Regions from separate parts of the Nesterenkonia sp. CL21 genome, predicted to be linked through region 2. Evidence: predicted binding sites of a transcription regulator. Region 2 holds the regulator's gene; the other holds the start of a gene.
What was found. Region 2 encodes HspR, which represses chaperone genes until heat shock. Its sites were predicted from a motif close to AAGTTGAGTCNNNNNGACTCAACTT; they were not measured.
Positions count from the first base shown of each region.

Region 1 (15,572 bases), on a different contig from region 2:
GATCCCGGTGACCTACATGAACTCCTCGGCGGCGCTGAAGGCCTTCTGCGGCCGCCACGGCGGCATCGTGTGCACCTCGTCGAACGCCGCCACCGTACTGGAGTGGGCGTTCGAGCGTGCTCACCGAGTGCTGTTCTTCCCTGACCAGCACCTGGGCCGCAATACCGCCAAGGCCATGGGAGTGCCGCTGGAGCAGATGCCGATGTGGAACCCGCGGCAGGAGCTCGGAGGCAACACCGAGGAGGGGCTGCGAGAGGCGAAGGTGCTCCTGTGGCACGGCTTCTGCTCAGTGCATCGCCGCTTCACTGTGGACCAGATCTCCCAGGCCCGCGCCGAGCACCCCGGCTGCCAGGTCATCGTCCACCCGGAATGCCCCATGCCGGTGGTCGACGCCGCCGACGCCGCCGGTTCCACCGACGCGATCAGGAAGTTCATCGCCGCCTCGTCCCCCGGTGACACGATCGCGGTGGGCACCGAGATCAACATGGTCAACCGGCTGGCCGCCGAATACCCGGACCGCACGATCTTCTGCCTGGATCCGGTGATCTGCCCCTGCTCGACCATGTACCGGATCCACCCGGGGTACCTCGCGTGGGTGCTGGACGAGCTCGTCGCCGGCCGGGTGGAGAACCAGATCATCGTCGACGACGAGGTCGCAGCAGAGGCGAAGGTCGCCCTGGACCGCATGCTCGCGGCGAAGCCGAGGTGATCCCGTGACGACCCCCCTGCTCCCTGCCCGCGACGTCGCGGGGGACCCGCTGCTCACGCGCAGCCAGATCGAGACTGTGGTGCATCGCGCCTTGGAGGAGGACGCCCCCTTCGGGGACCTCACCTCGTGGGCATTCGTGCCGGCCGACGCACAGGCCGAGGCCGACCTGGTCGCCCGCGAGGCCGGCGTGTTCAGCGGCGGCGCGGTGTTCGCCGCGGCGATGACGGCGCTGTCCCAGGATGTGGAGGTCACGGTTCATCACGACGACGGCACACCCTTCGTCGCCGGCCAGCGGCTCGCCTCGGTGCACGGCCCGGCACGGCCCATCCTGACCGCCGAACGGGTGGCTCTGAACCTTGTGCAGCGCATGACGGCGGTCGCTGGTCTGACGGCCCGCTACGTCGAGGCGGTGGCTGGCACGGGGGTGCGCATCGCCGACACACGCAAGACGACTCCGGGGCTACGCGCGCTGGAACGTCATGCCGTGCGCTGCGGCGGCGGACACAACCACCGGTCAGGCCTCTCCGACGCCGTGATGGCCAAGGACAACCACCTCGCCCTGGTGGACGACCTCGCCGCGGCGATCTCCGCCGCACGAACCCGACTGCCGCACACCGTGCACATCGAGGTGGAGGTCGACCGGATCGACCAGATCGCCCCGGCGCTGGCCGGCGGGGCCGACACGATCATGCTGGACAACTTCTCCCTCCCGGAACTGCGCCGCGGAGTGGAGATCATCGCCGGCCGTGCCGTGGTCGAGGCCTCCGGAGGCATCACCCTGGACACGATCGGCCAGGTGGCCGCCACCGGCATCGATGTCATCAGTGTCGGCGCATTGACACATGGCGTGCCAGCTGTGGACCTCGGACTCGACATGACCACGTCGCGCTGACCTCCCCGACGCGCCGCAGCGCCCGACCCGGTGAAGGATCCTCAGATGACACAGACCGCCGACCCGCAGGAGCGGCCGACGCCCTCCCCCTCCGGGACGATCTACCTGGACTCGGCCGCCTCAGCCCCGGTGCGCAGGGAGGTCCTGGAGGCCATGTGGCCCCTGCTCGCCGGGGTGCACGCCAATCCTTCGAGCCGACACGAGCCCGGACTCGCCGCCGAGCGCGCCCTGACCGACGCCCGCGCCCGTGTGGCACGCTCCCTGGGCGCCAGGCCGGGTGAGATCCTGTTCACCTCGGGCGGGACCGAGGCTGACAATGCCGCGGTCAAGGGGATCGCCTTGGCGGCTCCCCGAGGCCGGCACGTACTGATCTCCGCCGTGGAACACCCAGCGGTCGCCGAATCGGCCTCCTGGTTGGAGAGGATCGGCTACGAGGTGGACGTTCTGCCTGTGGACGATGCCGGAGTCGTCGACCCCGACGAGCTGCAGCGCCGCCTGCGGTCTGACACCACCTTGGTCAGCGTGCAGACGGCCTCCAACGAGGTCGGCACGGTCCAGGACATCGCCTCCCTGGCGGCCGTCGCCGCCGAGACCGGCACGCCGTTCCACACCGATGCGGTCCAGGCGGCTGGATCCGAGACCATTGACGTCCGCGAACTCGGGGTGCAGGCCCTGAGCCTGGCCGGACACAAGCTCGGCACCCCGAAAGGCGTCGGCGTCCTGTGGCTGCGGCGTCGGACCCCGTTCGAGCCGCTGATCCACGGCGGCGGCCAGCAGCGCGGCCGACGCTCCGGCACGGAGGACGTCGCCGGCGCCGTCGGCATGGCCACCGCGCTGGAGCTCGCCGCCGCAGAGGACACCGAGACGCTGCGTCGCCGACGCGACGACTTCATCGCCGCCGTCGAGGAGGGTGTCCCCGGAGCTCGCCTGACCGGTCACCGCACCCGGCGGCTGGCCGGTCACGCCTCCTTCGTCCTGCCGGGCCGCAGTGGAGAATCCGTGCTGTTGGATCTGGAGCGGGCCGGGATCTTCTGCTCCTCCGGGTCCGCCTGCGCCGCCGGCTCCTCGGAGGCGAGTCCCAGCCTGACGGCTATGGGCGTGCCGGAGGACCTGGCACAGACCGCCGTCCGGTTCACCTTCGACGTCAACACCTCATCAGCTGACCTCGCACGTGCCGCTGAGGCGCTGATCCGCAGTGCCTGTGCGGCACCATGAGGGCCAGCGACACGGCGATATGAAAACCTGAGCATATGACGCTCAACTTTGGAATACGACGCCCCGGACAGCTGTTGATCTGACTGCAAGCCGTCAACCAGACAACAGATCGAAAGGGGCTGATCCTCATGACCACCCGTCTGACCCGCCTGGACCCGCTGTCCCTGATGGACGACGTCTTCCGGTCCCTGCGCACCCCGCTGTTCTACTCCGCGGCCTTCGCGGCTCCCCGCATGGAATCAGGACAAGGCACGGGCTTCGTCCCCGCCGTCGACGCCCACCGCGACGGCGAGGACCTGGTGCTGCGTGTGGACCTTCCCGGGGTGGACCCGGAGAAGGACGTCTCAGTGGAGCTGACCGGACTCAGCCTCACCGTCTCCGGTGAGCGCCGTGACGAGCGCGAGGCAGAAGGACTGCGCGAGGTCCGATACGGCAGCTTCTCCCGGACGGTGACTCTGCCGCAGGAGGTCCCCTCGGACTCCGTGACAGCGGACTACGACGCCGGCGTGCTGACCGTGAGGGTCGCAGGCGTCTACTCCGCAGAGACTCCGCAGCGCATCCAGGTGACCCGGTCCGGCTCCGGCGCCCAGGAGCAGATCGAGAGCTGAGCACCGATCCGTGACCGGGGTCTGCTCACAGCTCGGCGAGCAGCGCCTTCCAGAAGGGCTTCCACCGGTCGATCTCCTCAGGAGAGCCGAGCTTCGCATGCTCCAGGCCGACGGTTGCCCTCTCGTCACCCTTGGGTGTGACGCCCACACTCACCCTGGTGCCGTCCTCCAAGGAGACCCGCCAGTATCTCCACTTCGGGGTCTCAGAGGTCGTGGGCGCCTGGGCGAGCCCGACGCCGTTGAACTCCTCACGGTCGGCGACGAGTTCCGTCCAGGCCGCCCACGCTTCATCCCGCGTGCCGCGGAACGTCTTGCTGGCCGAGGCCTGGAACATCCCGTCGCTGGTCTGCCCCGGGACCCGCATCCCATGATGCTGCTCATAGGCCACCGCCACTCCCTGGGCCCACCAGCCGGGGTTGTCCAGGCTTTCGGGCATGCGGGCGATCGCGAGCCCGGCGATCTGCGGATGGTCCATCTCGCGGGCGCCTGCGCCGTCGAGCTCCTCGAGCCAGGCGTCCCACGGCCGGCCCGTCGCGCGGGCGATCGCTGCTGTGTTCTGTGACGTCACCATGGACTGATCGTAGTCGGCCCGCCCCGGCAGGAGTAGGCTTGCCAGCGGCCCGACGACCGAACAGGAGCACCCATGAGCCACCGGCCCTACCTCGCCGCCGACGACCGCTACTCGAGGCTGGACTACCGCCGGGTCGGTCGCTCCGGCCTGGTGCTGCCGCCGCTCTCGCTGGGCCTGTGGCACAACTTCGGTGACGACGTCCCTTTCCAACGGCAGCGGGACATCGTGCGGTTCGCCGTCGACTCCGGCATCACGCATTTCGATCTGGCGAACAACTACGGTCCCCCTCCGGGTTCGGCGGAGATCAACTTCGGTCGGCTCATGAGGGAGGACCTCGCCCCCTACCGGGATGAGCTGATCATCTCCACCAAGGCGGGCTGGACCATGCACCCGGGCCCCTATGGCGGGCCGGGAGGCAGCCGGAAGTATCTGCTCTCCAGCCTGGATGCCTCGTTGGACCGTCTCGGGCTGGACTATGTGGACATCTTCTACTCCCATCGCCCGGATGCGGACACCCCGCTCGAGGAGACGATGGCCGCTCTGGACACCGCCGTCCGCTCCGGCAGGGCCCTCTATGCCGGAATCTCCTCCTACTCCCCGGAGGACACCCGCCGGGCCGCGGCCATCCTGAAGGAGCTGGGCACTCCCCTGCTGATCCATCAGCCCTCGTATTCGATGTTCAACCGGTGGATCGAGCAGGACGGCCTGCTGGACACGGTCGAGGAGGAGGGCGTGGGCGTGATCGCCTTCAGTGCGCTCGCTCAGGGAATGCTCACGGAGAAGTACCTCGACGGCGTCCCGGAGGACTCTCGTGCCGCGACCAAGCCGTCCTTCCGGGACGGCTTCCTCAGCGAGGAGAACCTGGCTCGGATCCGCGCACTCTACGACATCGCCCAGCGGCGCGGCCAGACGCTGGCCCAGATGGCACTGGCCTGGGCTCTGCGAGACGAGCGGGTCACCTCGCTGGTGATCGGTGCGAGCAGGGTCGAGCAGCTGGAGCAGAACCTGCAGGCCCTGCGCAGCGCGCCGTTCACCACCGAGGAGCTGGCCGAGATCGACCAGCACGCCGTCGACGCCGGCATCGACATCTGGGGCGACGCGCGCCGCAGCACGTCCGCCTGATCCGGCTCATCAGGCGAGGCGGAAGCCGACGACGTCGACGACGTCCTCCTCCGTGATGTGCGGATAGTGGCCCCGCAGCCCGGAGCGCAGAGCCTCCAGCGACGAGGCGTTCTCCCGCCGCACGTCCTCGGCGGTCAGCTCCCCGAACCGGCGTTGCCCGATGGTCTCCACGACGCCGGAGAGCACCTGGAACCCTGCGACCTCCGCCTGCTCGAAGACCATGGTCACCGGGCCGATCCGTTGGGGGTCTCCCAGCCGGATGGTCACGGTCTTGCGACCGTCGGCGACATCGTCGTAGTACTGGCCGGCGAAACGCAGCACCCGCCCGGCATCAGCGTCCGGCGACCGGTACCCGTGTGGCAGCAGGTCGCGGATCGACACCGGCGTCGCCGCCTCCCCTGCGGTGGCGTCGGTCGGCGGCACCAGCACCTCGAGGTCAGGATGAAGATCGAGCATCACCTGGCGGCATCGTCCGCAGGGCGCGATGACGTCACGGCCGTCATCGCCCACAGCGGTGATGGTCATCAGCCGGTCAGAGGACACTGCGGCGGCCTGGCCCAGCACCACGAGCTCCGCGCAGGGGCCACCGGTGAAGTGGTGGACGTTGACCCCGGTGTGGATGCGCCCGGAGATGTCGATCGCTGCGGAACCGACGGTGTGCTCGTCCCCCGGCCCGAGACGGGACGTGACCTCCCGTGCGGCAGTCAGGACACGGCGGTCGTTGAGCGTCAGCATGGAGTGCAGTCTACGGGCAGACGATGAGGCCCGGCCCCGTGATGGGACCGGGCCTCAGAGCCTGCCTGAGCCGAGCGTGTCTGCTTGAGTCAGATCGCCATGAACTTGGCGAACACCTCCGGCACCTCGCCGTGGGCCATGAGACGGGCCAGGCGGGGGCCGATCTCAGCAGCCCTGGCGGGATCGCGGGTGATCAGGTAGGAGTGGCTGGCCCAGTCCCCGAACCCTGGCGGAGCCTGCCCCAGCCGCAGGTGGGTGCATCCCGTGGCCTGGGCCACCGCAATCCCCCCAGCGATGTCCCACGGTGCCGCACCGGTGAGTTCGAAGGCCCCGCTGGCCCGACCCGCGGCCACGTGAGCGACCTGCAGGGCGAACGACCCCGGATTCCGGACGATCCCGAAGCTGCGGCAGATCTCCACAAGCTCTTCGAGCTCGGCCCCGGTGGAGCGCAGCCCCTGGAAGGGCTGCGAGGTCAGCACTCCGGGCCGCCCGGGATCCTCGGCCGCCGAGGCCAGCACGGAGTCGTCGACCCACGCCTGATCGTCGGAAGCCCAGAAGGTCTCGCGCCGCAAGGGGTCATGCACTGCACCGGCCACGATCACCCCCTCCACCTCGGCGGCCACCGAGGTGGAGATGTAGGGGATCCCCGCGATGAAGTTGTGGGTGCCGTCGATGGGATCGATATGCCACCGCAGGGACGCAGAACCGACGGAATCGGTCGGCTCCGTGGCACCGAACTCCTCTCCGGCGATGGCCGCGTGCGGAGTCGCCTCCGCCAGGATCTCCCGGATCCGACGCTCCGAGGATCGGTCGACCTCGGTGACCGGATCGAACTCCGAGGTCTTGTGCTCGACCTCGACCGTCTCAGTGAAAGCCTGCCGAATGTCATCGGCCACAGCTTCGGCCGCGCGCCGGGCGATGCGGGCCAGACCCAGCGAGTCGTCCGTCGCGCCGTCGTGGTGAGTATGTGTCACAGAATCTGCCTCCTGAGCCAGCCGGAGAATCTCTCCGTGGCATAGACGGTGATGAAGATCATGATGATCAGGGCCAGGGTCTGATCCATCTGCCGGCCCCTGATCGAGGCATCCAGTGCGAGCCCGATGCCGCCGGCTCCGACGATGCCCATCACCGTGGCCGCTCGGACGAAGACGTCGAACATATAGAGCCCGACCCCGACGATCCCGGGCATCACCGTCGGGATCGTGGAGGTCACCGTGCGTTGCAGCCAGCTCGAACCCACAGCTCGCATAGCTTCGTTCTGCTTCGACAGGTCGGTGTCCTCAATCGTGTCGGCGATGAGTTTTCCGGCCAGTCCGATGGATCCGATGGTGAGGGCCAGCACCCCGGCCAGCGGTCCCATCCCGAAGGCGACCACCAGCAGCACCGCGATGATCAGCTCCGGCATGCCCCGGACCACGACGGTGGAGAACCGGGCCAGCTTCTCCGCGATCGGATGGAAGGTCGCGTTCTTCGCCCCCAGGATCCCGATCGGCAGCGAGATGATCAGCCCCAGCACGGTGGCGGCCAATGCCATCCAGATGGTCTCCAGCATCAGATCCAGATGGCGCGTGAAGTTGGTGACGAAGTCCGGCGGGAACATGCTCACCACATAGGGCACGATGTCCTGGATCGCGGCGATGAGCTGCACCGGGCCGAAGCCCAGCAGCACGAAGCTGCCGACCGTCAGCACCACCGCGGAGACGCCCATGATCCAGCGCCGCAGCCGGAAGACGTCCCAGCCCACACTGATACGGCCTTCGGCCTTGGGCCGACGCCAGGCAGGTGTGCGCGCGCGCTGCAGATCCGCATCCCTGGCACCAGCCTGAGCGGCGCCGAGGGGCGCAGCGCCGCCGCGTCCCGCGCGGCGGGCAGTGAGACCTCGATACATCGCACGCAGGGAGAAGGGATTCTCCTTGGCTGGAGCCTCGCGGCCCAGCACAGCGGCTCGCGCCATCGCGGAGAGCCGCTCCGTGAGCAGCACCAGGACGAAGATGATGATCGCAATGGCCATCACCCGGGCGTAGACCATCTGTCCCTGGACCCGCTGCAGCTCCAGACCGATGCCACCAGCACCGACGAAGCCCAGGATCACCGCGCTGCGCAGGTTGATGTCGATCCGGTACAGCGACAGCGAGATCCAGTTGGTCATCACCTGCGGCAGCACCGCCGAGAAGAAGGTCTGGATCCGGGTGGCGCCTGAGGCCCGACTGGCCTCCACGATTCCCATGTCGATCTCTTCGATCCGGTCCGCGAAGAACTTCCCGATCATCCCGATCGAGCTGATCCCCATCGCCAACACCCCGGCAGTGGGCCCCACACCGATGGCTCGGACGAAGATCAGGGCGAACACCAGAGAAGGCACCGCACGGGTCAAGGTGATGATGAATCGACAGATGTTGTACGCCACCGGCCCGGTGGTGATGTTCCGCGCCGCCAGCGCCGAGACCGGCACCGCCAGCACCAGGGCGATGGCCGTACCCGCCAGCACCATCCACAGCGTCTCGATGACGGCGACGACGTAGCGCTGCCAGTCCACGAAACTGGGCGGCATCATCCGATCGATCAGATTGACCACCGAATCCATCCGGCCCCACACGTTCCAGGGCGTGAACCCGGTCTGCCAGAGCGCCACCCCGAAGAGCGCGATCACCGCCAGACCGACCAGCTGCAGACGCCGTCGCTTCTTGTCCTTGGGCGGCCGCAGCACCCGCGGACGCACAGTCTCCATCACACTCATGCCGCCTCCGGATCAGTGCTGGCATAGATGGTCGAGGCATCTGCGATCGTGATCTGGGAGGCATCCCGGTCGAAGACGATCTCTCCATGGCGCAGGCCCACCATCCGGTCAGCCCACTCGATGGCCAGCTCCACCTGGTGCAGACTGCAGATCACCGTCAGCCCGTCCTCCTCACAGACCTTCAGCAGCAGCTCCATGATCTGCCGAGACGACTCCGGATCCAGGGAGGCCACCGGCTCGTCGGCCAGCACCAGCTCGGGCTTCTGGAACAGTGCCCGCGCGATGCCGACCCGCTGCTGCTGCCCGCCCGAGAGCGTGCCGGCCTTCTGGAAGGCCTGGTCCCCGAGCCCGACCCGCTCCAGCTGAGCCAGGGCCTCATGGCGCATCGCATTGGGATAGGTCATCACCCCGTACCGGGGTCCCCGCAGTGTGCCCAGCGCTCCGGCCATGACGTTCTCCAGCGCGGTCAGCCGACCCACCAGGTTGAAGTGCTGGAACACGAACGCCACCCGCTGTCGGAACCGGCGCAGCTGACGGGCCGACATCGCCATCGGGTCCTCACCGAGCACCGTCATCTCCCCGGAGGTCGGATCATGCAGCCGGTTCAGCACCCGCAGCGTGGTCGACTTCCCCGACCCCGAGAGCCCCATCAGCACCAGCTTCTGACCCCGCGGGACGTCCAGGTCGATCCCGCGCAGCGCCAGAACCTCACCGTCATTGAACTCCTTGGTGATCCCCCGCAGGCTGACCGCGAGGTCACTCGAGCTGTTCGTCATCGTCGCTCCTTCAGCTCTGGCAGGCCGGGGCATCGGTGAGCTCGCAGACCTCTGCGATCGGCTCCCAGTAGGACTCGTCCTCGGAGACGATCCCCCAGAACTGGCCCATGACCCGGCAGAAGTCCCCGGTCTCACCTTCGGCCTGCAGATCGTCAGGGCACTCGCCGCGCTCGTAGATGGCATCTCCGTTGAGCTCCAGGATGGTCTCGGTGATCATCGTCTGCAGCTCCTCGTCGATCTCCGTGGAGACGGAGATTCCACCTTCCGGCACCTCGTCCCGCCAGATGATGTCCAGGGCTCCGGGCTCGACGTCGTCGTTGTCGTTGTCGTCGAAGAAGATGACCTCGGCGTACTCGCGGTGGGTGAATACTGCGGCGCATTCGCCGTCGTACATGCTCCGGGCCGCCGAGGCGTGGTCACCGACGAAGATGCCGTTGACGTCACGTTCCGGATCCATCCCTTCGCTCAGGAAGGCGGCTGCTCCGAAGAGATAGCCAGTGGCGGATCCGGGTGAGATGAAGCAGATGTCCTCTCCGGCGAGCTGCGTGATGTCCTCGATCCCGGAGTCGGCCCGGACGGCGGCCACCGCCTCGTTGCGCGGACCCTGTTCGTCCGGAGCCGTCGCGCCCACGGTGTCGAGCTGGGCGCCGTTGTCTCGTGCGATCCACTGGGCGAACGGCCCCAGCTGGACGAAGTCCAGGTCCCCGGCGATGGTCGCCTAGATCACGGCGGCCGGATCCGTCGCCTCGAAGAGCTCGATCTGGTAGCCGGTCTCCTCCTCGAACTTGTCGATGAAGAAGCTCCAGTTGTCGAGGGTCTCGGTCGCCGTCTCCAACGGAACGACCCCGAAGTTCAAGGTGCCGCCGTCTCCCGCGTCGCCGCCGTCGTCTCCGGCCCCGCAGGCCGTCAGCCCCAGCGCCGCGACGGCGGCCCCTGCCGTCCAGCGCATGATGTGTCCCCTGTGTCCCATGATGCTCTGCCTCTCATCCGGTGCTGATGATCCAAGAGTTTGTACTACAAACTATTAGGACTATAAAGTGATACAGGTCACGAGGTCAAGAGACGGTCTACCAGAGACTGGCAGGACGCAGATCCGCCCTGGTCAGATGATGCCGCGGCGTGTGGCCAGCTCCGTCAGCAGCCCCCGCAGGGTGTCGATGTCACCGTCAGGAAGCCCCGCCACCAGCTCATCCTCAGCGACCCGAGACATGTCGGCGCAACGGCGCTGAAGCTCCGCACCGGCCTCGGTGAGGGTGATGGCATAGCGCCGTCGGTCACGGGCGTCCCTGACCCGCTCGATGAGCCCGTCCTTCTGGAGGGCATCAGCGATGATCGCCACACTGGCCTGATCCAGCACCAGGGCACGGCAGACCTCGAACTGCGCCACGGGCTGCGGCAGGCTCGCCACCGCCGTCAGCATCGCTGCCGACCGGGCGCTCAGCCCCAGGGGCTCCAGCAGCGTGCGCAGCCGGTCGGCCCGCAGCTGGTTCAGCCGATTCATGAGCCAGCCGATGTCGCCGGCCATCGGAAAACGGGAAGTCTGAGCAGTGGCCACCATGGGCACCACTCTAGTCGGGCACCGGACTTCCGCTTGGGTCAGGGCAGAAGCAGCTGGAAGGCATCATGTCGCGGCGCCGGCTCCACCACGATCTGTGTCAGGTCCTCCACCGCCCACGCGGGCTCATACTCCGCGGCATGAGATCCGACGCCGAGGACCGCCATGCCGGCAGCGACCCCAGCCTCGACCCCTGCCTGCGAGTCTTCGAAGACCACACACTCCGCCGGGGCGACTCCCAGCTTCTCCGCCGCCTTCAGGAAGCCCTCCGGCGAGGGCTTGCTGGCCGTGACATCTTCCGCAGTGACCCGCAGATCAGGCATCCGCAGCCCCGCCGCACCCATTCGGGCGGCCGCCAATCGGGCATCCGCCGAGGTCACCAGCGCATGAGGAAGGCCCTCCAGTGCGCCCAGGAGAGCAGAGGCTCCCGCGATCGCGACGACCCCGTCGGCATCGACCGCCTCAGTGGCGAGCATCTCGCGGTTCTCCCGCAGATTCTCCTCCTGAGGCCGGCCAGGCAGAAGCATGGCCATGCTCTCCTGCCCCTGCCGGCCGTGGACGGTCCGGAGCACGAGCTCCGGGTCGAGCTGATGCCGCCGCGCCCAGCGCAGCCAGAGCTTCTCCACCACCGCGCGCGAGTCCACGAGCGTTCCGTCCATGTCCAGCAGGGCGGCGTGGAAGGTTCTGGCGGACGGGGAACCGGAGGTGGCCATGAAAGCTCCTGGGGTCGACGACGGACATCACCCTGGTCTCACCTTCTGGACGGCGATTGATCCTGTGTGATGCAGATCATAAGGTGCGAACGGCGCCCGAAGGGCGTCTCGGCATCCAGATGAGGAGCGCATCATGAAGACCCGGGCGACGGCGCTGATGGCAGCGACGGTCATCACCACCCTATCCGTCTCGCCCGCTGCGGCCGAGCCGCCGGACGGACCGCCCGGCCACTCTCCCCAGGCGCAGTTCACTCTGCAGGCGGATGTCCTGGACGGCGGCGAGCAGGTGACCTCCGTGACGATCGACGGACACCGCCTGAGACCGCTGGACGAAGAGTCCCTCACCACCTCCACGTTCACCGTCCACGCTGAAGCCCGGTATCCCGACGACGTCGATCTGATGGGCGAGGAGCAGACCGTGTACGCGGAGGAACGCGCGGTGACCGACGCGCAGCTGACCCCGTCCGGCGACATCCAGCTCGACCTGGAGACAGCGTTCGACCTCCCAGGCGGGGCCACGCTGGGGTATCTCGACCCTGCAGGTCGCAACATCACCCTGGACCTGGACTACACGGTGGAGCAGGAGGAACCCCTGAGGCTGCGCACGGGGCGCGAGGTGACCTTCAGTGCGCTGGAACAGGGCGAACTCGTCAGTCCGGAGGTCGATGCCTTCGACACGGGAGTCTCCTCGACGGGAGTGAACTATCGACTGTCCCGCCCCGCCCCCGGCCGGGACCAGAAGCCCCTGATCGTCTGGCTCCACGGCAACGGCGAAGGCGGGCACGGAGGCTTCTACGACAATGAGCCGCAGCTGCGGGCGAACCGTGGCGCGGTCGGCCCGGCGACCCCTGAGGCGCAGGAGATCTTCGACGGCGCCTATGTGCTGGCCCCACAGGTCCCGGACACCTGGTACGAGACGCCGTCAGCCGACTACGCTCAGCAGCTGCGAGACCTGATCGACGAGGTCGCCGGACGGGAGCGCATCGACACCGACCGCATCCATGTCATGGGGGCCTCCGCGGGCGGCTACATGGCCACGGTGCTGATCTCCGCCTTCCCTGATGACTTCGCCTCGGCTGTGATCACGTGTCCGGCCTACACCACGACCGGAGCCGAGGATCGGCGCGTGGACGAGGAGGACATCTCCCGGCTCGCAGACACCCCCACCTGGTTCATCAATTCCACTGATGACCCCGTGGTGCCCGCGGAGGAGACCAGTATGTGGGCCCATGACCTGCTGCCGGACTCGATCCTGAGCCTCTATGATGAGGTGTCATTCCGTGGGGTCGACTACCCAGGACACTTCTCCTGGATCTACACCGCACAGAACGACCCCACATATGACGGGGTCTCCCTGTGGGAGTGGATGGCCGACCAGTCACGCTGAAGCCCCTGCCGGAGCGAGGTGGAGATGACCGACCCCGATCCCCCGACCATTCCCCAGCTGCGAGCTCTTTCCCATGACACCGACAGGGCCTTGTGCCCTGCGGCGCAGCACATCCTGGGCGTCCGCGTGACGCCGGAGCACCCGGTGTTGGTGAGCAGGAGACGCATCCTCGCCCAACGAGGAGCGCTGACCTTGCACCATGAGCAGCAGGACATCGACGCCGACCTGCGTCGGCAGCTCAAAGACAAGGGGTGGGGCCGTTCCGCCCGCGACAGGCGCTTCCGCCGTCGGCTGGCCCGGAGCATCGACATCGACGTCGCCGGAGGCCTCACGCTGACGGGGAACCTCAAGACGCATACGGCCAGCGGGGACGGCATGCTGTGGCTCGGGCGGCGAGGCGGAGACATCTCCCTGTTCGAGCTCCAGGAGGCCACCTTGGTGGTGCTCTCGCCCCAGGAGGTCCTGGCCCACGATGCAGGACTGACGTCCTCGCTGGAGGAGGCGATCCCGCTGTCGATGGCGGCGGTACGCGACACCACCTTCGCCTGGCTGATACGGGGCAGCGGAACGCTCGCCACGGCGACACCTGGTGAGACGGTCGTGGTGGAGGTCCACGAGGATGAGCCTCTCCGGGTGGAGGGAGACGCACTGCTGGCCTTCACACAGGGGATCGACATCTCCGTGCCGGAGGACTACACACGCCAGACCACGATTCGAGGCGTCAAGTGGTTGCTGCAGTTCATCCCTCGGCTCAACCTGAGGCCCGAACCGGAGCCCGTCTGGTTGACGCTGAGCGGCGCCGGACATGTCATCGTCCGCGCCCGAGATTGACCGGCCTCTTCGAGTGGGACCTGCGGGTCAGGAGTCGTCCATCCGGGCCCGCAGCACGTCGAACTCGCACCCCGGGGCGTCCGGATCGAAGCCATGCTCGATGAGCCAGCGCGACGCCGTCAGGCTGCGCAGTGACCACCAGGCGCGGATCACCTCACGGTCGACGTCGGCGGTGCCGTAGCCGACGAGCAGATCATCGAGACGTTCCTCATGCCCGAGCGTCAGGATGGCGAGGTCGAACATGGCGTCGCCGGGGGCGGCCTCGGACCAGTCGATGACGCCGGTGACCTCATCAGCGTGGACGAAGACGTGGGTGAGCTGAAGGTCACCGTGGATGAACACCGGCCTCCGGGGTCTCAGTGCAGGCTCGGCGATCTCCCGGTTCCGCCGGACCACCTCGGCAGGCAGCACACCAGTGTCGAGCAGCCATGCACATTCACGGTCGAGCTGGTCCGCCACGTCCTCGAGTCGGCGACCCGGCCACGGCGGCAACGGCGCCTCGTGCAGTCTGCGGACGGCGGCTCCCGCCGCGGCCCACGCCTGCCGCGACGCCGGCGAAGGCTCTCCGAGGACTCCAAGTGCTGCACCCGGCACGGCAGCGATGGCGAGCACCGGCGGCTCATGCCAGAGGATCCGTGGGGTGGGAATCGGCGCCCTGGCCATCGCCCGGATCTCGACCTCGGCGTGCGCCGGGTCCCCGTCGATCTTCAGAAAGACGTCCCCCACGCGCAGGGTGGCACGCTGCCTGTGCGCGACGACGACCTCGACCTCAGCCATGCCGGCCATTCTTGCAGAGGTTCGGCTTCGCAGCTGGACGCACGAGGGCCCCGGCGAGGTGGTCCTCGCCGGGGCTCTCGTGATCGGTCGGGATGACAGGATTTGAACCTGCGACCCCACGACCCCCAGTCGTGTGCGCTACCAAACTGCGCCACATCCCGATTCGTCGTGGCCGTTCCGGCCACCAGAAGAGTCTACAACAACTCAGGGCCGGATGCCGCATCGGCAGCGGGTGTCTCGGCCCTCACTTCTTCTTGCGCCGCTTCTCCCGCACGCGCATGGAGATCTCGATCGGGGTGCCCGTGAAGTCGAAGGTCTCCCGCAACCGACGCATGATGAACCGCCGGTATCCGGGGTCCAGGAAGCCGGTGGTGAACAGCACGAACTTCGGCGGCCGGCTCGAGGGCTGGGTGCCGAAGAGGATGCGCGGCTGCTTGCCGCCGCGCACCGGATGCGGGTGGGCCGCCACGAGCTCACCGAGGAAGGCGTTGAGCCGCCCGGTGGGGATCCGCTGCCCCCAGTTCGTCAGCGACGTCTCCAGCGCCGGCGCCAGTCTGTCCTTGTGCCAGCCCGTCTGCGCCGAGACGTTGACCCGCGGAGCCCAGGAGACATGCCCCAGATCCCGCTGGATCTCCCGCTCCAGGTAGTACCGACGCTCGTCGTCGAGCAGGTCCCACTTGTTGTAGGCGATCACCAGCGCCCGGCCGGAGTCCACCGCCAGCTGCACGATGCGCACGTCCTGCTCAGAGATCGGTTCGTCCACCGCCAGGAGCACGACGGCGACCTCCGCCTTGTCCAGGGCGCGCTGGGTGCGCAGCATCGCATAGTACTCCGAGCCCTGCGCCATGTGCTGACGACGTCGGATGCCCGCCGTGTCCACAAATCGCCAGGTCTCGCCGCCCAGCTCCACCAGCTCGTCCACGGGGTCTCGGGTGGTGCCGGCG
Region 1 covers NZ_JAUTWR010000003.1:291,001-306,572, forward strand. Annotated here, with positions in the region: gene nadA (quinolinate synthase NadA) at 1-709, shown strand, start outside; gene nadC (carboxylating nicotinate-nucleotide diphosphorylase) at 759-1,601, shown strand; gene Q7C18_RS07950 (cysteine desulfurase family protein) at 1,647-2,816, shown strand; gene Q7C18_RS07955 (Hsp20/alpha crystallin family protein) at 2,945-3,424, shown strand; gene Q7C18_RS07960 (hypothetical protein) at 3,450-3,995, opposite strand; gene mgrA (L-glyceraldehyde 3-phosphate reductase) at 4,068-5,117, shown strand; gene Q7C18_RS07970 (ASCH domain-containing protein) at 5,127-5,852, opposite strand; gene Q7C18_RS07975 (inositol monophosphatase family protein) at 5,942-6,826, opposite strand; gene phnE (phosphonate ABC transporter, permease protein PhnE) at 6,823-8,580, opposite strand; gene phnC (phosphonate ABC transporter ATP-binding protein) at 8,586-9,365, opposite strand; gene Q7C18_RS07990 (PhnD/SsuA/transferrin family substrate-binding protein) at 9,376-10,077, opposite strand; gene Q7C18_RS07995 (hypothetical protein) at 10,084-10,335, opposite strand; gene Q7C18_RS08000 (MarR family winged helix-turn-helix transcriptional regulator) at 10,468-10,923, opposite strand; gene Q7C18_RS08005 (HAD-IA family hydrolase) at 10,962-11,633, opposite strand; gene Q7C18_RS08010 (prolyl oligopeptidase family serine peptidase) at 11,767-13,020, shown strand; gene Q7C18_RS08015 (AIM24 family protein) at 13,045-13,851, shown strand; gene Q7C18_RS08020 (aminoglycoside phosphotransferase family protein) at 13,879-14,628, opposite strand; tRNA gene Q7C18_RS08025 (tRNA-Pro) at 14,716-14,789, opposite strand; gene der (ribosome biogenesis GTPase Der) at 14,873-15,572, opposite strand, start outside.
Region 1: a site for HspR is predicted at 2,841-2,865, ahead of Q7C18_RS07955 (Hsp20/alpha crystallin family protein). Genes of this name have one in related genera too.

Region 2 (15,572 bases):
GAGGGCGCTTCGGACGCCGAATCCGGGCTGACCGAGGAGGAGGCCGAGGACCTGCGGGAACTGATGCACGGCACGGTCGAGTTCGGCACGCTGGACGGACTGATCGACGTGCCCGGGGAGCACGTCTACGCCAAGACCGGCACCGCTCAGGCCGGGGCCGGAGACGACATGTACGCCCACACCTGGGTCATCGCCTTCCAGGGTGACCTGGCGGTGGCGATCTTCGTGGACGAGGGCGAGTACGGCTCCTCCACCAACGGGCCGCTGCTGCAGGAGTTCCTCACCGGCGCTGCCGAGATCCTGGACTGAGGGCGAGGATCGCCCTCAGCCGGTCGCATGCGCCGCCTCAGCCCACCCGGCGGCCGCACCACCCCGGGGGCTCCTCGGCGTGGACCCGGATGGCGGCGGACACGTCCTCGGGGAAGCCCACGGTGCCACCGGCGGCCTGGTCCACGTGGAGTCCGAGGATCTCTTCGGTGGCCACCAGCTCTGCGCCGGAGTGCATCTCATGGGCCAGGTGGAGCTTCTTGGGGCCCTCCCCGAACACCCGGGTGCGCACCGTCAGGGGCGCCCCCAAGCCGACCTCGCGCAGGTACCGCACATGGGCCTCCACGGTGTAGAGCGAGCAGCCGCTCGCCTCCCGGTAGGCGGGCCCCATGCCGAGGTGTTCCATCGCCTGGTCGGTGGCGTACCCGAAGACCAGCACGTAGAAGGCCTCGGACATATGCCCGTTGTAGTCGATCCACTCGGCGGCCACTTGGGTCTCATAGACCGGCAGTGCTGTGTCCGTCATGATGCCCCCCTGCCCTGCGTCACCCGGCGACTGAGCGTCACCCAGCGGCTGGGCGCCACCGAGCAGACGACGGATGGCGATGATGCCGGCGTCGCGCTCGGCCACCAGCTCCGCGACGCTGCGGCCTGCACTGGCCTCGTCACATCCCGCCACCACGCCGGCGCGCAGCTGCTCCGTCAGCTCAGGTGCCTCCAGCCGTGTCCACGGGGACTTCAACGAGGGGCCGAAGTGGTCGAGCATATGCGCCATGCCGCCCTCCCCTCCGGCGAGATGGAAGGTCAGCATGGGCCCGTGCATCGGCCAGCGCAGGCCCGGACCGTCCTTGATGGACCGGTCGATCTGCTCCACGGTGGCCTCCCCGTTGTCCACCATGTGCAGGGCCTCCCGCCACAGGGCCTCCTGCAGCCGATTGGCGATGAACCCCGGCACCTCACGCTCCATCCGGATCACCGACTTGCCCAGTGCGGTGTAGAACGCTGCGGCCCAGTCCACCACCTCAGGCGCGGTACGCTCACCGCCGACCACCTCCACCAGGGGGATCAGATAGGGCGGATTGAACGGGTGGCCGACCACGAATCGCTCCGGACGGGCCACCTCGGCGGCCATCTCCGTCATGCCGAAGCCGGAGGTGGAGGAACCCACGACGACGTCCGGTGCGGTCACGGCATCCAGGTCCGCCAGCAGCCGACGCTTCAGCGCCAGATCCTCCGGGGCGGACTCCTGGACGAAGCCGACGCCGTCGACCGCCTCGGCCAGATCGGTGTGCACGCTCCACGCGCGCCGGTCCGCGCCGTCGAGCATGTCCAGCTGCTCCAGCGCCGGCCAGGCCGCGTCGATGAGCCGCCCCAGACGCTCCTCCGCGTCCGGGGCGGGGTCCCAGATCCTCACCCGATGGCCACGGGCCAGGAAGTAGGCGGCCCACCCGCCGCCGATGGTGCCGGCTCCCACACAGGCGATGGTGCCGACGTCGTCGATGCTGCGCAGCGCCGCGCCCATGCTCAGGCCCCCTTCTCAGCGGAGGGGACCTGGACCGTCAGGTCCAGGATCTCGCGCGCCTCGTCCGGTGTGGCGACCCGCTCACCGAGGGACTCCACGATCCCCACTGCCCGCTCGGTGAGCTGGGCGTTGGTGGCCTTGACCCCCTTGGACAGGTACAGGTTGTCCTCCAGCCCGACGCGGACGTGACCGCCGGCCAGCACGGAACGCGCCGCCCAGGGCAGCTGGTTCCGGCCCAGCGCGAAGGAGGTGAACTCCGCACCCTCGGGGAGCATGCTCACCATGGCGGCCAGCAGACCCGGGTCGGCCGGGGCCCCATAGGGGATCCCCATGCACAGCTGGTACAGGGGCGGCGGGTCGATCAGCCCCTCCTCCACCAGGACGTTGGCGAACCACAGGTTGCCGGTGTCGAAGATCTCCATCTCCGGCTTCACACCGAGCTGCCGGATCGTCGCGGCGCCCTCGCGGAGCATGTCCGGGGTGGAGACGTAGAGGCTGCTGCCCTCGCCGAAGTTCAGCGAGCCGCAGTCGATGGTGCAGATCTCCGGCAGCAGCTCCTCCACATGGGGGAGCCGGGCGACCGCGTTGACCAGGTCGGTGCCGTCGAGCTGGGCGGTGGGCCGCTGCGGGTCGATGACCAGGTCTCCACCCATCCCGGCGGTGAGGTTGAGGACGGGGTCGACGTCGGACTCCCGGACGATCCGCACCACCTCGCGGTAGTGGGCCACCTCGCGGGAGCCCTGCGTGGTCTCGGGGTCCCGGACGTGGATGTGGACGATCGAAGCTCCGGCTCGGGCGGCGGCGATCGCATCGGCGGCGATCTCCTCCGGGGTGACCGGGACGTGCTCGCTGCGGCCGGCGGTGTCGCCGGCGCCGGTGAGCGCACAGGTGACGATGACGGGACGGGGCATGGGAGGGGTTCCTCTCGTGATGGGGTCTGGGGGTCGCGGTCTCAGGCGCCGACCGGCGGCGAGCCCTGCGACGACGGCACCGGGCGTTCCCTGTCCAGATCGGTGGTCGGCAGATCGACCTCCGGCCGCAGGATGCGACGCCGCAGGTGATCCCGGACGCGCCGCCGCATGGTCTCCTCGGTGATCACTCCGGTGAGCACCTGGACCCCCAGCCCGTCCACCAGCGCGGTGAGCTCTCCGGTGAGCTCCTCACTGGGGCCCGAGTGGAACACTCCGGCCTGCTGACCGGCGGCGACGGCGGCGCGGACAGTCTCGAACCAGCGCCGGTAGATCTCCACGTACTCCACGTCCTGGCCGCCCTTGAGAGCCACCCGGTTCCAGGACTGCAGCCAGATGGACCAGTCGAGCCGACCGGCCTCACCGTGCGGGGACTGCATGTCCAGCAGCCTCCACAGCCGCTCCACCGGATCGTCGACGCCGGTCAGCCGGGCGATCTGCCGGTCATAGGCCAGCTTCACGGAATGGTTCAGCGCCATGGCGAACAGGTCGGGCTTGGTCGGGAAGTAGTAGTGCACGGTGGCGCTGGAGACGCCCGCGGCGGCGGCGATGTCACTGACGCGGACCGCCTCGAATCCCGTCTGCGCGAAGAGCCCCCAGGCCGCCTCGACGATCTCCCGGCGACGGCGCGCCTGCTCGGGTGTGGCAGGTGAGGCACCGGCGGGGTCGGCGTCAGGCGGGGTCACGGAGACGGGGTCCGCGCCGGGGGCTGAGCCCACCAGAGCGCTGACCGCCACTCCGGTCACGCGGGCCAGGGCGACGAGCTCGTCGTCGGTGAACCGTCGTTGGCCCGAGAGCGACTTGGAGAGCTTGGTCTCGTCGATGCCCATCTCGGCGGCCACCTGACGCTGTGAGCGTCCGCTGGCGCGGATGGCACGTCGCATGCGGTCGGCGGACGGGCGGCCCGTCGTCGTGGAGGACATGCGGCTCAGCGTACTGAGCCCCCTCCCAGAATCGCAAGCACCCTGACTTTCAGTCAGATTTTGCGATATGCTCAGCGTAGGCGCCTCGTGGCGACCACTGCCTCGACCACGGACCGCGGCCCGCTGACCCCTGAGTCGGCGGGGACCGGTCCGTTACGATGGCGTGTCGTCGTCATGCCGCGGAACGCCGGGAGTGCCAGCACTCCGGCTGCCCGCGGCAGCACCTGCACCCGAAGAGAGAGCCAGAGACCGTGTCCCCTGAGAGCCAGCAGCCTGAGCAGACCGTCGCTCGGAGCCACATGCGCCACCCGCTGTCCTTCGTGCGCCGCAGCAACCGCCTGACCCCGCGCCGCCAGCGCGCCTGGGACGCCGCCCTGGGCCAGGAGCTGCTCGACATCCCGCACGGCGAGCGGGACACCGCCGTCGCCGATGACTTCCGCATCGACTGGAAGGCCGAGTTCGGCCGTGACGCAGAGCTCATCGTGGAGATCGGCACCGGATCAGGAGAGGCCGTCGCCCACGCCGCGGCCCAGGCCCCGGAGAAGAACTTCCTGGCCGTGGAGGTCTACCGCCCCGGGGTCGCCCAGCTGGTCAGCCGACTGCGCCGCGAGGGCCTGCGCAATGTGCGGGTCGCCAACGTGGACGCCACCGAAGTGCTGGACAAGCTCCTCCCCGAGGACTCGGTGTCCGAGGTGTGGGTGTTCTTCCCGGACCCGTGGCACAAGAAGAAGCACACCAAGCGCCGCCTCGTCCAGGACTCCTTCGTGGAGAAGATCGCCCGCGTGCTGCCCGACGGCGGCCTGTGGCGCCTGGCCACCGACTGGTCCGGCTACGCAGTGCAGATGCGCGACACCATCTCCGCCTCCCCCGCGTTCACCAACGTCCACGCGGGTCAGCGCGCCGGTGAGGAGTCCCCGCTGACCGCCGTCCGCCTGGAGGACCTCGACGCCCGCAGCATGGGCAAGACCCCCGAACCGCTCCCCCTGGAGGAGGCGATCGACGACGTCGGCGGCTGGGCGCCGCGCTTCGAGGGCCGCATCCAGACCGATTTCGAGACCAAGGCGCTGAAGGTCGGACGGAGGATCTTCGACCTGACCTTCGTCCGTACGCCGAGGAGCTGAGCACCCCACGCCCATGCTCCGCCCCCAGATGCAGCGCCCTGCCTGACGAGACAACCGACCCCGACCCACACAAGGTGTGATCAGCATGGCTGACTCTCAGCCACCCCACTCCCGCCGAGACGGCGGATCCCAGCCCGACGACGACACCCGCCGCTCGCCGGCGCCCAAGGCGACCGCCGAGAAGACGGCCGCGGCCGCCGGAGCGGCGACGCGGAGGGCCGGGGCCGCGCTGCACCGGCTGAACGTGTACTCCCAGGGCGAGTATCCGCACAACATCCACCCGGCGCTGGTGCCCGGCATCGGCATCGACGAGCAGCGGCGCCGGTACTCGGTGGACCGAGTGGTGTTCCTGATCGCCGGCCTGCTGACGGTGGCCTTCGTGATCTGGGGCGTGAGCAGCCCGTCCCATGTGGCCGAGGTCGCCGGGTCCACCTTCGGCTGGACCATGGAGAACCTGGGCTGGCTGTTCAACGTGGTCGCCATCGTGGTGCTGATCTTCCTGCTGTGCCTGGCGTTCTCCAAGTACGGGCGGATCCCGCTGGGCAAGGACGGGGAGAAGCCCGAGTTCTCCACGTTCTCCTGGACCGCGATGCTCTTCGCGGCCGGCATCGGCATCGGGGTGCTGTTCTTCGGCCCCTCGGAGCCGCTGACCTACTTCCACTCCCCCGCCCCGCTGACACACGCGGCGGAGACCACCGAGGCTCTGCACGCCGCGATGGCGCAGACCTACTTCCACTGGGGAGTCCACGCCTGGGCCATGTACGCCCTGGTGGGCGGCGCCGTCGCCTATGCCGCCTACCGCCGGGGCCGCGTACCCCTGATGTCCTCGATCTTCCGCAACCTCTTCGGGCAGAGCCAGACCGAGGGTCTGGCCGGGAAGCTGATCGACATCTTCGCGATCATCGCCACCCTGTTCGGCACCGCCGCTTCGCTGGGCATCGCGGCCATGCAGATCGGTCAGGGCTGGACCATCGTCTCCGGCGCCGAGGTCACCAATACGCTGCTGATCATCATCATCGCGCTGCTGACGGTGGGCTTCGTGCTCTCCGCGGTCTCCGGCGTCGCCCGAGGTATCCGCTACCTGTCCAACATCAACATCGTGCTGACCATCGGCATCATCTCGCTGGTGTTCTTCCTCGGGCCCACGCTGTTCCTGCTGAACCTGGTCCCGTCCTCCTTCGTGGAGTACTTCGGCTCCCTGTTCGAGATGATGGGCCGCTCGGCCTCCTGGGGTCAGGAGACCATGGACTTCCAGTCCGCCTGGACGGTGTTCTACTGGGCCTGGTGGATCTCCTGGTCGCCCTTCGTCGGGGTCTTCATCGCCCGCATCTCCCGGGGTCGCACCATCCGCCAGTTCATCCTGGGCGTCATCCTGATCCCCAGCTCCCTGCTGTTCGTGGCCTACGGGATCATGGGCGGAACCTCCATCTGGATGTACCGGGAGGGCCTGGAGGGCTTCAACGACGAGATGCCCGCCGCCGAGGTGCTGTTCACGATCATCGACCACCTGCCGTATGTGGAGTGGCTGCCGGCGGTCATCATGGTGGTGCTGGCGATCTTCTTCATCACCTCCGCCGACTCCGCCTCCGTGGTGATGGGCATCTTCTCCACCCGCGGCGACCTGAACCCGCGGAAGTCCGTGGTGGTCTTCTGGGGACTGGTGATGACCGGCGTCGCCGTCGTCATGCTGCTCACCGGCGGGGACACCGCCCTGCAGGGGCTGCAGTCCCTGGTGACGGTCACGGCGGTGCCCTTCGCCGTGATCATGCTGCTGATCATGATCGCGTGGCTGCGCGACGTGCGCACCGACCCGCGGGCCCTGCGCACCAAGTACGCGGAGAAGGCGCTGCGGGATGCGGTGATCGACGGCGTCGACCGCTACGGCGACGACTTCACCCTGCAAGTGGCACCCACCGAGCCGGGGCTGGGCGCCGGCGCCGGGGTGGACTCGGAGGACGACATGTACACCGAGTGGTACCAGCGCACCGACGAGAACGGCGACCCGATCGGCTACGACTTCACCACCGGGACGTGGGAGGACGGCTGGACGCCGGAGGAGGACGAGGACTGGCACGGGGACATGGAGAACTACTCCCCGGCGACGTCGTTGGCGACCTCCTCGATCCCGGTGGTCTCAGCCGAGGCAGCGAGCGAAGGTCAGGGCCCGGACGGCTCCGAGGGCGACGGCGGGCCGGCCGGCTCCGAGGCCGTCGAGCCCGAGGAGGACCCGGCGCCGCAGCGCTGAGCTCGCGGGGCTCGCTGAGCTCAGGGACTCCTGGCATCCGCAGGGGATAGTTCGTTTACCGAATCACCACCTTCTGACTAGACTGGCGCGATCTGCAAGGTCGTCACGCCGGAAGGCCCCTGGACCCCGGGGCCGGCGGAAGGGAATCGCCATGTCAGAGCCCAGCACCGTCACCCCGACCCGCCGCTCCCGCAGATCGCGCAGCGCCGGCGATCGCCCCGGATTCCTGGTCCGGGCGCTGCGGGTCGTGGAACGCATCGGCAACCTGCTGCCTCACCCGTTCTGGCTGTTCATCATCCTCGCGGTGGTCGTGGTGGTCCTCTCCGCCGTCCTGGAGGCCCTGGGAGTGGGTGCGGAGAACCCGGCCGACGGCGAGCAGATCGCCGTGCAGAGCCTGCTCACACCGGAGGGCTTCCAGCGCATGGTCACCGATGCGGTGGAGAACTTCGTGACGTTCCCGCCGCTGGGTCTGATCATCACCGTGATGCTGGGCGTCGCGGTGGCTGAGGGATCGGGTCTGATCAGCGCGGCCATCCGGGTGGTGGTCTCCCGGGTCTCGCGCCGTTGGTTGACCTTCACGGTCGCCCTCGCCGGAGTGACCGGATCCGTGGCCTCAGACGCCATCTACGTCATCCTGATCCCGTTGGCGGCCGCGGCGTTCAAGGCCAGCGGCCGCTCCGCGGTACTGGGCGCCGTCGTCGCCTTCGGCTCGGCCTCCGCGGGGTACAACGCGTCCCTGCTGATCACCGCCAGCGATCCCCTGCTGGCCGGGATCTCCACCTCGGCGGCCCAGCTGATCGACCCGGACCATGTGGTCTCCCCGGTGGCCAACTACTTCTTCTCCGCGGCCTCCGCCGTGGTGCTCGCCCTGGTGGTCACGCTGGTCACCGAGCTGCTGCTGGTCCGGATGACCGAGCGCATGAAGCACGAGGAGGACGCCACCGGCGGAGCGGCCACCGCCGTGCTGGCGGCCGGCAGGGACCTTGACGAGGGCGGCCGCGGCGAGGCGATCACCGATGAAGTCTCCCTGCTGACCTACACCCGCCGAGAGGTCGCGGCGCTGCGCGCGTCCCTGCTGACGCTGGCAGGATTCCTGGCGGTGTACTTCTCCCTGCTCCTGCTGCCCGGCTCGCCGTTCCAGGCCGAGAGCGGGGACGTGCTCGACTCCCCGCTGCTGACCGACATCGCCGTGCCGATCGCGTTGGCCTTCCTGGCGGTGGGCGTCACCTACGGGGTCGCCGCTGGCACCATCACCCGCCCGCGGGACATCCCGGAGCTGATGGGACGCTCCATCAAGGAGCTCTCCGGCGTGGTGGTGCTGTTCTTCGCGGCCGCCCAGTTCATCGCCTACTTCAGCTGGTCGAACATCGGGATGGTGCTGGCCATCGAGGGCGCTCACCTGCTGGAGCGGCTGGACCTGCCCGTGGTGGTGATGTTCGCCGGCGTCGTGCTGCTGGTCGCGCTGTTCAACCTGACCATCACCTCGGGGTCCGCGCAGTACACCCTCATGGCCCCGGTGCTGGTGCCCATGCTCATGCTGGTGGGCACCTCCCCGGAGGTCACCCAGATGCTGTTCCGCATCGGGGACTCCCCCACCAACATCATCTCCCCGATGAGCCCCTACTTCGCCCTGGTGCTGGGGTATCTGCAGCGGTACTACCCGAAGGCCGGCATCGGCACCCTGGTGTCCCTGACGCTGCCGGTCTCCGTGGCGCTGCTGTGCGCCTGGTTCCTGTTCTTCGTGCTGTGGTGGGCCCTCGGGATCCCGCTCGGGCCCGGGGTGCCGGTGCGCTGAGGAGACGACCATGACCAGGAGAGACAGGACCCCGATGGAAAGGACCCCGATGGAGAGCACCCCGACGACGTCTGCCCGACCCGACGCCTTGGCCAGCATCCCGATGCCGGCGCTGCGGAACCACGCCGCCGCCCACCAGGAGCAGCTCCTGGAGGACCTGCGGCGCATCGTGCACGCGGAGACGCCCAGCCATGACAAGGCGCTGCTCGACGCCGGGCTGGAGGAGATCCGCACCCTGGCGGTGGAACGACTCGGCGAGCCGCTGGCCGAGGCCCGCACCGACGGCGGCGTCCACGGCGACGTGCTGGATCTGCGGTGGCCGGGACGCGACGTCGACGGCGGCGAGATCACGGAGCTGGAGAGCTCCGTGCTCTCGGTGTGCCACTACGACACAGTCTGGCCAGCCGGCACGATCACCGGCTGGCCCCTGACCGCCGAGGGCGACCGCCTCACCGGCCCGGGCGTGCTGGACATGAAGTTCGGCATCGTCCAGACCCTCTGGGCGGTGCGTGCGCTGCGCGAGCTCGGAGTGCCGCATGCCCCGCTGCGGCTGCTGCTCACCGGCGATGAGGAGATCGGTTCGACCGCGGGGCGCCCGGCGATCGAGGCCGCCGCGGCGCAGTCCGCGCTGACACTGGTGCCGGAGCCCAGTGCGGCCGGTCAGCCCAAGGACCGCCGCAAGGGCATGGTCTTCGCGGACCTGACCGTGCACGGCGTGCAGGCCCATGCCGGGTTGGAGCCGGAGAAGGGGGCCAGTGCGGTGCACGCGCTGGCCGCCGTCGTGCCCGACATCGTCGCCCTGGCTTCCCCGGATCACGGCACCACCGTCACCGTGGGCACCTTCCACGGGGGCACCAGCCGCAATGTGGTGGCCGGTCAGGCCACCTGCCAGGTGGATGTGCGCGTGACCGAAGCGGCCGAGCAGGACCGGGTGGCCGAGGGTCTGCGCGCCCTGCGGCTGCCGGAGCCCCATGCCGCCGACCCTCGGCTGCGACTGGAGATCGCGGTGGATGCCAATCGGCCCCCGATGAATCCGACCCCGGCCTCCCGGGCCGCCATGGCCCGGGTGGAGCGCCTGGCCGCAGGTCTGGGGCGGAGGATCACCCCGGCCGCGGTGGGCGGAGCCTCCGACGCGAACTTCGTCTCCGCCCTGGGGCTGCCGGTCCTCGACGGCCTCGGTGCCGTCGGCGAAGGGCCGCATGCGGTCCATGAGCACATCCTGGTCTCGGAGATCGCGCCGCAGACGGCGCTGCTGGCGGGGATGATCGCCGACGTCGCCGCCCGCCCCTGACCCCTCCTGACGCACAGATCACCGCTCGACGGGGTGTGCGGGACAGGGTGTGCGGGGCGGGTACTCGGGCAACACACCCGGTCAGCGGCGGCGCGGGTCCCAGAGCACCAGCGCCTGGGTGCTGGTGCGGGCCCGGCGGCCTCGGGCCACCGTGACCACGTCGCCGTGCGGGCCGACGGCGAAGACCCGTGGCTTGGTGGAGTGCCGTTCAGCCTCGCGGAGTTCGTAGCGCAGCTCCTCCACGGTCTCCTCGAGCTCCTCCACCCGGTTCTGCAGCTCGATGATCCGCCGGATGCCCTCCAGGGAGACACCCTCCTGGGAGAGCTGCTGGATCTGCCGGAGCTGTTCGATGTCATAGGGCGAGTACCGACGGTGCCGGCCGCCCTGGCGCCGCGGGGTGACCAGGCCGATGCGGTCGTACTGGCGCAGCGTCTGCGGGTGCATGTCCGCCAGCTCGGCGGCCACGGAGATGACGAACAGCGGAGCATGCCGGTGCTCCGCCTCGATCAGCCGCGGGTCCTCCCCGCCGATCTCGGAGCGACGTCTCCTGGCCACTGCTGCTCACCTCTTCCGTTCCCGCCCGGCCGCGCCGGGGCGGGTCGGTCTCGTCTCTCCATCATCCCGCAGCGGCGGGCCCGGTCACAGGGCGGCCCGGGCCTCCAGGTCGCCGCGGGGGTCGACGTCGCGAGTCGCCTCCGCGTAGGCCTTCACGGCCTCCACCGCCTCCTCGGAGAGGTCCTGGGGCACCTGCACGTCCACGACGACGAGCATGTCCCCCTGGTGGGACTTCCGGCGGACCCCGTGGCCCTTCAGCCGCAGGGTGCGGCCCGAGGTGGTGCCGGCGGGGACCTTGATCCGCACCTTCTCGCCGTGCACGGTGGGCACTTGGACGGTGGTGCCCAGCACGGCCTCGTCGAAGGAGACGGGAAGGTGGATGCGGATGTCGTCACCGTCGCGCTCGTAGAACCGGTGCGGGGTGATCGCCACCTCCACCAGCAGGTCGCCGGCGCCGCCGGGTCCCTGCTGGCCCTTGCCCTTGACGCGGACCTTCTGGCCCTCCTTCACCCCGGCGGGGATCCGGACGTCGATGACGTTGCCGTCCGGTTCGCGCAGCCCCACCGTGGTGCCGCGGACGGCCCCGGCGAAGGAGATGGTGGTCTTCGCGGTGCGGTCGGCGCCCTTGGCCGGCGCGCCCCCGCCGAAACCGCCGCCGAACCGGCCGCCCATGCCACCGAAGATGTCGGAGAAGTCGGGGCCGCCTCGACCCCCGCGGCCGAAGCCGCCGGCGTCGCCGAAGAGCCCGCCGAAGATGTCCTCGAATCCGGAGGCGCCGCCGGCGCCGCCCGGGGCTCCGGAGAAGCGGGCGCCCGAGCCCATGGCCCGGATGGCGTCGTACTGCTCCCTCTGCTGCTTGTCGGAGAGCACGGTGTGGGCCTCGGAGACGTCCTTGAACTTCTGCTCAGCGGCCTCGTCCCCCGGGTTCTTGTCCGGGTGGTACGTCCGGGCGAGCTTCCGGTAGGCCTTCTTGATCTCGTCTTCGGACGCGTCCTTGGAGACGCCCAGGATGGCGTAGAAGTCCTTGTTGATCCAATCCTGCGAGGCCACGGCGCCTCCCTCCCTGCTTCTCTTCTGCGACCCCGTCGGGCGGGGCCTGCGCGTGGTGCGCTGTCTGTGTGCCGACGTCGTGGGCTGCGACGCTCCGCGACGATGGCGTCGGCCGATCCGTGCCGACGGCCCGGTGCGGGCCGTCGGCACGGAGAGTCAGGCTCGGCTCACTCGGCCGGGCCGGTGGAGACCATCACCTGTGCCGCGCGCAGCACACGGTCGCCGTGGCGGTAGCCCGCCCGCAGCACCGCGGCCACGTGGTCGGCGGGGATCTCCGGGTGCGGCTGCTGCATGAGCGCCTCGTGGACCGACGGGTCGAAGAGCACGCCTTCTTCGTCGATGCGCTCGAGGCCCTGGTGCTGCAGCAGCGACTCCAACTTCGCGGCGATGGCCGCGAAGGGCCCGTCGTCCAGGTCGCCGGCCTGCCGGGCGGCGTGGATGTCGTCCAGCACCGGCATCAGGCCGGTGATGACGTGACCGACGGTGCGGTCCCGCTCCACGGCCCGGTCCCGCTCCACGCGGCGCCGGTAGTTGACGTACTCCGCCTGGAGCCGCTGCAGGTCGGCCTGCAGCTCGGCCTCGCGGTCACCGGCGCTCGACTGGTCCGCGGGGACCTCCTCGAGCTCCGGCTCCTCAGCCACCAGGGGATCCGCTCCGGGGTCCGGACTTCCGGCGGCGTCGGCGACGCTCACCGGATCCCCGGCCTCGGAGTCCTCGGCATCCTCGGCCGGCAGGTCGCGCAGGATCTGCTCGGCCTGGGCCAGCGGGTCCTGCACCGGGTCTGCCGGTTCTGTGCCGGAGCCCGCAGCGGCTTCCTTCTCCTCGGCGCCGGTCTCTCCCTCCACGTGGCGCGGCCGGCCCGTCTCCGGGTCGATCCGGCGCTTGTCGGTGAAGCGGATCGGCTCCTCGGACTCAGGACGGTCCGCGCCGTCCCGCTCCGGGTTCTGGTCCTGCTCTGCCATCAGGGACGACCTCTCACTTCTTCTCGTCGGCGTCCTCGTCGACCACCTCGGCGTCGACGATGTCCTCGTCCTCGCCGGAGGCGTCGCCGGCGGGCGCGCCGTCGGTGGCGGCGTCAGCACCGGCCTGCGAGTACAGCGCCTCGCCCAGCTTGGTCTGGGAGGCCTGCAGCTTCTCGAAGGCGGACTTGATCTCGTCGTCGTTGTCCTCGCCCTCAAGCGCCTTCTTCAGGGCGTCGACGTCGGCCTGGACCTCGTCCTTGACCTCGGCGGGGAGCTTGTCCTCGTTGTCCTTGATCAGCTTGTCCACCGAGTACGCGGTGGTCTCGGCGGCGTTGCGCTGCTCGGCGGCCTCGCGACGCTTCTTGTCCTCCTCAGCGTGGGCCTCGGCGTCGGCCACCATGCGGTCGATGTCCTCCTTGTCCAGGGAGGTGCCGCCCGTGATGGTCATGGACTGCTCGGTGCCGGTGCCCTTGTCCTTGGCGGAGACATGGACGATGCCGTTGGCGTCGATGTCGAAGGTGACCTCGATCTGCGGCACGCCGCGCGGAGCCGGGGCGATGCCGGTCAGCTCGAAGGTGCCCAGGGCCTTGTTGTCCCGGGTGAACTCGCGCTCGCCCTGGAAGACCTGGACGGCCACCGAGGGCTGGTTGTCCTCGGCGGTGGAGAACACCTCGGAGCGCTTGGTCGGGATCGCGGTGTTGCGCTCGATGAGCTTGGTCATCACACCGCCCTTGGTCTCGATGCCCAGGGACAGCGGGGTGACGTCGATGAGCAGGACGTCCTTGCGCTCACCGGCGAGCACACCGGCCTGCAGGGCCGCACCCACGGCGACGACCTCGTCCGGGTTGACGCCCTTGTTGGCGTCCTTGCCGGAGAGCTCCTTGACCAGGTCCGCCACGGCGGGCATACGGGTGGAGCCGCCGACCAGGATGACGTGGTCGATCTCGGAGACCTTCACGCCGGCCTCGGTGATGACGTCCTGGAACGGCTTCTTGGTCCGGTCCAGCAGGTCCGAGGTCATGTCCTGGAACTTCGCGCGGGACAGCGTCTCGTTGACGTGCACCGGGCCGTTCTCGGTCATGGCGGCGTACTGCAGGTTGATGTCGGTGGAGGTGGCCGAGGACAGTTCCTTCTTCGCCTGCTCGGCGGCGTCCTTCAGACGCGGCACGGCGATCTTGTCCTTGGAGAGGTCCACGCCCTCCTTGCTCTTGACCTGCTGGACCAGCCAGTCGATGATCCGCTGGTCCCAGTCGTCGCCGCCCAGGCGGTTGTCACCGGCGGTGGCGCGCACCTGGATGGTGGAGAAGTCGTCCTCATCCTTGCCGACCTCGAGCAGCGAGACGTCGAAGGTTCCGCCTCCGAGGTCGAAGACGAGGATGAGCTCGTCCTCCTTGCCCTTGTCCAGACCGTACGCCAGCGCCGCGGCGGTGGGCTCGTTGACGATGCGGGAGACCTTCAGGCCCGCGATCTCGCCGGCCTCCTTGGTGGCCTGGCGCTCGGCGTCGTTGAAGTAGGCGGGCACGGTGATGACGGCTTCGCTGACGTCCTCGCCCAGGTAGGACTCGGCGTCGTGCTTGAGCTTCATCAGCGTGCGGGCGGAGATCTCCTGCGGAGTGTAGGTCTTCTCTCCGACCTCCTTCTTCCAGTCGGTGCCCATGTGGCGCTTGACGGAAGCGATGGTGCGGTCCGGGTTGTTGACGGCCTGGCGGCGAGCGATCTCGCCGACGAGGACCTCGTCGTCCTTGGAGAAGGCGACGACGGACGGGGTGGTGCGTGCGCCCTCGGCGTTGGCGATGACGGTGGGCTCGCCACCTTCGAGGACGGCGACGACGGAGTTGGTGGTTCCGAGGTCGATGCCGACTGCACGGGACATGAGGGGACTCCCTTCGATGGACGGTCTCGCTCCGGTGCGGAGCGCAGGTCTGCTTGAGTGAACCGGACTCAAGTCTCCACCTCGGTGCAGGCGGTGTCAAACTGACTTGAGTCGACCCGACTCAACTTTTCGTGTCCTGTCCAACGGAGGAAGCACGGCGTTCATTCCCGACGACGGCGAGCCCCTCTCGACGCGGCTCCACACCCTCGGCCCCGCTCCACACCCCGGCCCCGCTCCACACCCCCGTCACACGTCGAGTGGCGGATCCCCTGCTGCTGGATCGCCGATCGCGCCCGACAGCCGCAGTGAATCCGCCACTCGAGGCGGTGATGAGTCCGATCAGTCCATCGCGATGCCGATGAGCTTGGTCTCCAGGAACTCATCGATGCCGGTGGGCCCGCCCTCGCGGCCCAGCCCGGACTCCTTGACCCCGCCGAAGGGTGCCGCCGGGTTGGACACCACGCCCTGGTTGAGCCCGACCATGCCGGACTCCACCGACTCCGCCACGCGCAGCCCGCGCCGCAGGGACTCGGTGTAGACGTAGTTGACCAGGCCGTACTCGGTGGAGTTGACCGCGGCGACGACCTCCTCCTCGCTGTCGAAGGGAGTCAGCGCCGCCACGGGCCCGAAGATCTCCTCGTCGCGCATCCGGGCGGACTCCGGGACGTCGGTGAGCACAGTGGGCCGGTAGAAGAATCCGCCGCCGTCGAGCGCCTCGGCACCGGTGAGCACACGTGCGCCGCCGGAGATCGCGTCCTGGACCAGCTCGTCGACCTTGTCCCGCTGGTTCGCATCGATCATCGGACCGACCTTCACACCGTCGTCGACGCCGCGGCCGACCGTCAGCTCGGACATCCGGTCGGTGAGCCGGCGACCGAACTCCTCGATCACGCTGCGGTGGACGAAGATCCGGTTGGCCGCCGTGCAGGCCTCCCCTGAGTTCCGCATCTTGGCCAGCATGGCGCCATCGACGGCCTTATCCAGGTCCGCGTCCTCGAAG
Region 2 covers NZ_JAUTWR010000005.1:160,764-176,335, reverse strand. Annotated here, with positions in the region: gene Q7C18_RS09900 (penicillin-binding transpeptidase domain-containing protein) at 1-309, shown strand, start outside; gene Q7C18_RS09895 (3-hydroxyacyl-CoA dehydrogenase NAD-binding domain-containing protein) at 347-1,789, opposite strand; gene Q7C18_RS09890 (3-keto-5-aminohexanoate cleavage protein) at 1,792-2,700, opposite strand; gene Q7C18_RS09885 (TetR family transcriptional regulator C-terminal domain-containing protein) at 2,742-3,680, opposite strand; gene trmB (tRNA (guanosine(46)-N7)-methyltransferase TrmB) at 3,980-4,801, shown strand; gene Q7C18_RS09875 (BCCT family transporter) at 4,887-7,046, shown strand; gene Q7C18_RS09870 (AbgT family transporter) at 7,198-8,841, shown strand; gene Q7C18_RS09865 (M20/M25/M40 family metallo-hydrolase) at 8,891-10,132, shown strand; gene Q7C18_RS09860 (heat shock protein transcriptional repressor HspR) at 10,214-10,642, opposite strand; gene Q7C18_RS09855 (DnaJ C-terminal domain-containing protein) at 10,772-11,737, opposite strand; gene Q7C18_RS09850 (nucleotide exchange factor GrpE) at 11,905-12,699, opposite strand; gene dnaK (molecular chaperone DnaK) at 12,713-14,572, opposite strand; gene Q7C18_RS09840 (NAD-dependent succinate-semialdehyde dehydrogenase) at 14,912-15,572, opposite strand, start outside.